One region of the Aneurinibacillus uraniidurans genome, then DNA from elsewhere that is predicted to be linked to it. Evidence: riboswitches for the same ligand, from Rfam matches in the RefSeq annotation. Region 1 holds a riboswitch; each other region holds the start of a gene.

Region 1 (2,267 bases):
ACATCAGGTGAGCGTGTAGGACCATTTGAAGTTGAAAGTAAGCTTGTGGAGCATCCATCAGTAGCGGAAGCGGGCGTTATCGGTGTACCGGATCCGGTACGCGGTGAGATCATCAAAGCGTTCATTACGCTTCGTGCAGGATATGAAGAAAGTGATGAACTTAAAGAAGAGATTCGTGTATTCGTGAAGGAGCGTCTGGCTGCGCATGCCGCGCCGCGTCAGATTGAATTCCGTGACAAGCTTCCGAAGACACGTTCCGGTAAAATTATGCGTCGTGTTTTGAAAGCATGGGAGCTTGGCCTTCCGACAGGAGATTTGTCTACAATGGAAGATTAGTTATAAAAAGAACGGTGCAGGATGTAATCCGCACCGTTCTTTTGTGTGTTTTTTATATAGAAGCATAGCCTGTTTCCTGTCTCTGACGAAGTAAGTGCATCGTCTTAATATAACCTTCAAGGCCGTGCAGGGTCTCGATGCCACGCTTCTCTAATTCATCAAGGAAGCAGAGAAATAGCTCAGCAGTCATTACCGCATCACCAAGCGCAGTGTGGCGCCCTTCGACCTGAATATGATATAGGTCAAGTAAGGTGTCAAGCCCATATGACTTATTGTTCGGAAGTATATGATAGGAGATCGACATTGTATCAATAACGGGGTTGTTTAACTTTGTCTTGCATAGCTTTTTAAGCTTGGTGTTCAGGAAGTTTATATCGAAGTCTGCGCAGTGGGCAACCAGGTAGTCATCTCCGATAAATTGCAGGAATTTATGAAGGACTGGCAGAACGGGAGGAGCATCTGCGACATCTTCATTGGAAATTCCTGTGATTTCTGTCACGATCGCTGGAATCGGTTTGCGTGGTTGGATTAGTTCATGGAAGAGTTTTTCCTGAATGGCACCGTTTTCAACAACGACTGCGCCAATGGAAATAATCTCATCACCTGCATACGGATGAAATCCGGTCGTCTCTGTATCAAACACAATAAAGCGCATCCGTTTTAATAGCTGATCTTCATAAGTATGACGGTTCACGGAAGCAATCATAGTCTGGATGTCCGCGACTAGATCAGGGTCAAGGGCAGGCTTTTCTTTGTACCAGCTGGTTGTGATGTGCTTGATGTATTTACCAAGTGGAAATGAGTACATCTTCTGTCACATCCTTCTCTCCTTAAGAATCTTTTTTCTTAGATTTGCAAGCGTTCTCATTCTTTTATCATACGTCATAAGGAGGATAATGTACAGATTATTTAGAAAATTAGTAAGGAGTATTCAATGATTGACGGAGAGAAGCATTCGGAGTACGATGAAAACAATTCAATACAAAAACGACCACTAGGGGAGCATAGTTGCTGAGAGGGGCAGTCGTCCCGACCCTTATAACCTGATGCGGATAATGCCGATGGAGGGAAGTGGAGCCGATCTGTTTTTATGCTTGCAGACACGCGCCACTCCATAGGAGGGCGCTTTTTCTATGGAAATGGATCGAAGGAGGGAGAGCTAATGCTTGCTGTTCACCAGTTAACATATCAGTATCCAAAGAGCAGTACACCGGTATTGGATCATGTATCGTTTGCTGTACAACAGGGTGAATTCGTCTCGCTGATCGGGGCGAGCGGGTCTGGGAAAAGCACGATCTTTCGGTTGATAGCAGGGCTTGCCGAACCGAATGCGGGCAGCATCCAAATTGGTGGCGTCCAAGAAAAGAATAGACTGGGAAAAGTAGCGCTGATGCCGCAAAAAGATCTGCTCCTTCCGTGGCGCACGGTGCTGGATAATATTTTGCTTCCGGCAGAAATAGCAGGGCAGCCAAGAGAAGAGGCTGTTCGGCAGGCGCAGGAGTGGATCATTCGCGCCGGGCTGTCCGGTTATGCAGATGCGTATCCATCCCAGCTGTCTGGTGGAATGCGGCAGCGGGTATCGTTTTTGCGAACCATTATGACAGGGGCTGATGTTCTGTTGCTGGATGAACCATTCGGGGCACTTGACACGCTAACCCGTCAGGATATGCAGGAATGGCTGCTAAGCATTTGGGAACAGCTTGGCAAAACAGTACTCTTTATTACGCATGATATTGAAGAAGCAGTGCTTGTAAGTGATCGAGTGCTTGTGCTGCGTCCAGGTGAAAATTGCGTGGAGATGCCGATTCAACTGCGTCGTCCACGTACGAAAGAACTGGTCTTCACACCGGAGTTTACCGCGTATCGCCAGCAGTTGACACATATGATCAGCGGGAGGAAGGGAAAATGAGAAGGCAGTTACATACATACTG
Region 2 (2,267 bases), 1.9 Mb from region 1:
ATTCAGCGTAAGGTCGATGTGATTCTGGTAAATCCTACAGACTCTGCCGCGATTGCGTCTGCGATTAAGTCTGCTAATAATGCTAATATCCCGGTTATTACAGTTGACCGTAGTGCAGAAGGGGGCAAGGTTGTCTCTCATGTAGCGTCTGATAACGTAGAGGGTGGCCGTATGGCAGCTAAATATTTACTCGATAAAATCGGCAAGAAGGGTAATATCGTTGAACTTGAAGGCATTCCAGGTTCTTCAGCAGCTCGTGAGCGTGGCCAAGGATTCCATGAAATCGTCGATAAAGAACCAGGCGTAAAAGTTGTCGCGAAGCAGCCAGCTGATTTTGACCGCGCCAAAGGATTGAGCGTAATGGAGAACATTCTTCAGGCTAATAAAGATGTCAAAGCTGTATTTGCCCATAACGATGAAATGGCACTCGGAGCTATTCAAGCGATTCAGGCAGCGGGCTTAAAAGATGTGGTCGTTGTCGGGTTTGATGCTACAGCTGATGCGGTAAAAGCTGTACAAGACGGTCGGATGAGCGCTACCATTGCTCAGAAACCAGAGCTGATTGGAAAACAAGCGGTAGAAGCTGCGAAAAAAGTAGTAAAAGGGGAGAAAGTTCCAGCGAGTATCCCGGTTAAGCTTGAATTGGTTACGAAAAAGTAGCAATACCGACATATTGATTTTTAAAATAGAAAGTGTTAATGTTTCTATGTAATCACGAATACAATAAAAACATAACATGTTTACTACTAGGGGTGTCCGAGAGTTCGGGCTGAGATTGAAACGCATCTACGTTTCTAAACCCTCGGGACCTGATCTGGATCATACCAGCGTAGGAAAGTAGTTCGTATGAGTTATCTGTAGCTACAAGGCATTCGTTTGTGTTGTGCCTTGCTAGATCTCTCATGTATAACGAGCCGGGTCCCTTTATAGGGCCCGGCTTTTATTATGCTGATCCTTATCCTGTCCTTTTGTGTAGTACACACGAAAAAGGAGGAAGAAACATGCAAGAGCAAAATTGGGGAGTCAAAGGGTTTCCAAACAGTCAGAAAGTATACATAGAAGGGTCACGACCAGACATTCGTGTACCTGTTCGTGAGGTTGCTTTGTCTCCTTCCCAAAACGGGGAAGTGGTAGTTGAAAATGCACCAGTGCGCATTTATGACACGAGTGGTCCGTACACAGATGAAGCATGTGAGGTAAACATTCGCGAAGGAATTGCGAAAATCCGTCAGAACTGGATTGAAGAGCGTGGAGATGCTGAGGAATATGAAGGCAGAGCGGTAAAGCCGGAAGATAATGGTTTGCGTCTTGGAGAGGAATTAGAGAATCATGAGGTATTTCCGGGACTGATTCGGAAACCACTCCGGGCGAAACAAGGGCAAAATGTTACGCAGCTTCATTATGCACGTCGCGGCATCATCACACCTGAGATGGAGTTTGTTGCGATTCGCGAGAACATGGAGCCGGAATTTGTAAGACAAGAGATTGCAGCAGGACGTGCGATCATCCCGTCTAATATTAATCATCCAGAAAGCGAGCCGATGATTATTGGACGTAACTTCCACGTGAAAATTAATGCCAATATCGGGAATTCAGCCGTTACCTCGTCGATTGAGGAAGAAGTAGAAAAAATGACGTGGGCGATTCGCTGGGGTGCGGATACGATTATGGATCTTTCTACGGGGAAAAACATTCATGCCACACGTGAGTGGATCGTGCGTAATTCTCCCGTTCCAATTGGTACCGTTCCGATTTATCAAGCGCTTGAGAAAGTGGGAGGAAAGGCGGAAGAACTTACGTGGGAGATTTTCCGCGATACATTGATTGAGCAAGCAGAGCAAGGGGTAGATTACTTTACCATCCATGCGGGTGTACTCCTTCGCTACATTCCTCTTACAGCGAAACGGGTAACTGGTATCGTGTCGCGTGGGGGCTCCATTATGGCAGCTTGGTGCTTGGCTCATCATCAGGAAAACTTCTTATATACACATTTTGAGGAAATTTGCGAAATCATGAAAGCATATGATGTTGCTTTCTCATTAGGGGATGGATTGCGCCCAGGCAGTATTGCCGATGCGAATGATGAGGCACAGTTCGCTGAATTAGAAACACTCGGGGAATTAACGAAGATTGCCTGGAAGCATGACGTACAGGTGATCGTAGAAGGACCGGGGCATGTGCCGATGCATAAAATTAAAGAAAACATGGATCGACAGCTAGAAGTTTGTCAGGAAGCACCGTTTTATACGCTCGGTCCACTGACAACG
Region 3 (2,267 bases), 1.9 Mb from region 1:
CCGTGAGAATAAACAGTGCGCGCGATTGGCTGCGGCACAGCAAGTACAGAGAAGGCCTCGCCTTTTAATGGGAATACAGGCAGTGGAGCATCAAGCAGCTTTGTAAGTTCACCGCTCCAAGCCCCGCCTGCGATGATGTACTGTTCACCGCTGAATTCTCCCTTGCTAGTCTGCACAGCTTCAATATGAGAGCCATTCATCCGAAAGTTTGTGACAGCACAGCGCTCAACAAGAGACGCTCCAAGTCGGGCTGCGGCTGCGGCAAAGGCACGTGACAGATGGGGAGCGGATACTTGTGTGTCATCTGGAAGCCAGAGCGCCCCTTTGATTTCTGAGCTGACAGCTGGTTCCAGCGCCTGCACGTCTGCTGTCTCCATCCAGTCTGCTTGCAGTCCTGCAGCTCGTTGCCAGATTGCTTGTGTAAGCAGCGTTTGCTTTTCTTCTTCTGTCCAGGCTGTGCGCAGCATCCCAGATTCATTAAGACCAATATCAACGCCTGCCGCCTGTTGTAGTTCTGCTGCAAGCTCGCGGAACATCGCGCGGCTGTACAGCGACAGTTCGACAAGTGGTCCCGGCTCAGGGAATTCTACCTGTGCGCCGAGCATACCGCCTGCTGCACGGGAAGCATGAGCGGCCAGGCAGTCTTTTTCCAATACAACTACTTTTTGTCCGCGTTTTGCCGCATAATAAGCAATGGCTGTACCGATCACACCGCCGCCAATAATAACGGCATCATATGTTTTCATCGTTGATCACTCCTTGTCTCAGAATGGTATAGAGTTGTTTGCTGATCTCAGCAGGCTGTGCAGCATCCATCACGGCAGATAGAACAGCTGCCCCCATAGCCCCGGCCTCGATGATATCGGGCAGAACAGTTGAAGTGATACCACCAAGTGCAAGTACGGGAATCGTACAAGCTTCTGCTACTCTCCGCAGCGCTTCTGTTCCGCGCGGCGTGAGTCCTGGCTTGGAGCCAGATGGAAATACATGCCCGAAAAGAAGATAATCTGCACCGGCAGCTTCTGCCGCCGTAGCTTCTCCTAAGCTGTGAACCGAGACACCGATTCGTATGCCGGGTGCGTTGCTACGTACGATATCAGGGGAGAGACTATGTCCGGCGAGATGAACCGTACCAGCCCCTAGCGCTATGGCTACATCGAGTCGATCATTTATCGCAAGCTTGTGGGGAGGCAGGTCTGCTTCGAGCAAAAGTGTCTGCCCAAGGGTATACAAGTCACGGGCGGTCAGCTGTTTCTCTCGCAGGTGAAACACATCCACATACGGTGCGATGGTTCGAACGATTTCTACTACTTGCTCTGGTGATTGTCTCCCGGTGCTGATCACATGAAATTCACGCATGAATTCCCTCATTTTTTTCGCTCCCTCATCTATTTTCACAGCAAAAAAGTCGGGTCCCACTTATGGGACCCGACTTGAGAACGCTTCATGCGCTATGTATAGTCGCCTGCTTTCCTACGCTGGTACTAACCAGATCAGGTCCCAGGAGTTTAGAAACTTCATCGCGTTTCATTCTCAGCCCGACTCATCGGGATCCCCCAGCAGTTTACGAAAGGTATCAAATTTTGCTTTTATTATACTGCACCTCATACATAATGCAAGGAAAAAATGCAAAGTGGTCTAAATACAAAAGTTCGGGTACAATAGAAGCAGTATGCTTTTTTTGGCATTAAGAAAGGAAGAAACATATGAAATCATTTGAGCAGTTTAAGCTAAAACCGGAAATTATGCAGGGGATTGCAGACCTGTATTATAAACAGCCGACTCCCATTCAGGAACAGGCAATTCCATTGGCCCTTGAAGGAAAAGACGTGCTTGGGCAGGCGCAGACGGGAACGGGGAAAACAGCAGCGTTCGTTATTCCCATTCTTCAGAAGCTCGATCCGAACGCAAGTGATGTGCAGGCGCTGGTCATGACGCCGACACGTGAGCTAGCGATCCAGATCACCGATGATATTGCTGAGCTGGGTAAACATATGAACGTACAAGTATTGTCGCTGCACGGTGGACAGGACATCATGCGCCAGATTAGCAAGTTATCAGGTCGGATTCAGATTGTAGTGGGGACACCGGGACGTATTCTTGATCATTTGCGTCGTGAAACATTGCATTTCGGACGCATTCATACAATGGTGCTGGATGAAGCGGATAAAATGCTGGAGATGGGCTTTGTACAGGAAGTAGAGGAAGTGTTTATTCAGACTGCACAGAAGAAACAGGTATTGCTGTTCTCAGCTACTGTGCCGGAT

The links. Region 1 has a riboswitch for thiamine pyrophosphate ahead of PO771_RS05430 (ABC transporter ATP-binding protein). Riboswitches for the same ligand answer to the same signal wherever they lie in the genome.
Region 2: linked by a shared signal. The riboswitch ahead of thiC (phosphomethylpyrimidine synthase ThiC) and the one ahead of PO771_RS05430 (ABC transporter ATP-binding protein) in region 1 are both predicted to bind thiamine pyrophosphate.
Region 3: linked by a shared signal. The riboswitch ahead of PO771_RS14975 (thiamine phosphate synthase) and the one ahead of PO771_RS05430 (ABC transporter ATP-binding protein) in region 1 are both predicted to bind thiamine pyrophosphate.

The regions. Positions count from the first base shown of each region.
Region 1 is NZ_CP116902.1:1,081,736-1,084,002, forward strand. Features, by position in the region: gene acsA (acetate--CoA ligase) at 1-336, shown strand, start outside; gene PO771_RS05425 (3'-5' exonuclease) at 389-1,144, opposite strand; TPP riboswitch at 1,323-1,423, shown strand; gene PO771_RS05430 (ABC transporter ATP-binding protein) at 1,499-2,245, shown strand; gene PO771_RS05435 (ABC transporter permease) at 2,242-2,267, shown strand, end outside.
Region 2 is NZ_CP116902.1:3,046,601-3,048,867, reverse strand. Features, by position in the region: gene rbsB (ribose ABC transporter substrate-binding protein RbsB) at 1-660, shown strand, start outside; TPP riboswitch at 739-853, shown strand; gene thiC (phosphomethylpyrimidine synthase ThiC) at 1,002-2,267, shown strand, end outside.
Region 3 is NZ_CP116902.1:2,988,186-2,990,452, reverse strand. Features, by position in the region: gene thiO (glycine oxidase ThiO) at 1-746, opposite strand, end outside; gene PO771_RS14975 (thiamine phosphate synthase) at 733-1,359, opposite strand; TPP riboswitch at 1,454-1,568, opposite strand; gene PO771_RS14970 (DEAD/DEAH box helicase) at 1,707-2,267, shown strand, end outside.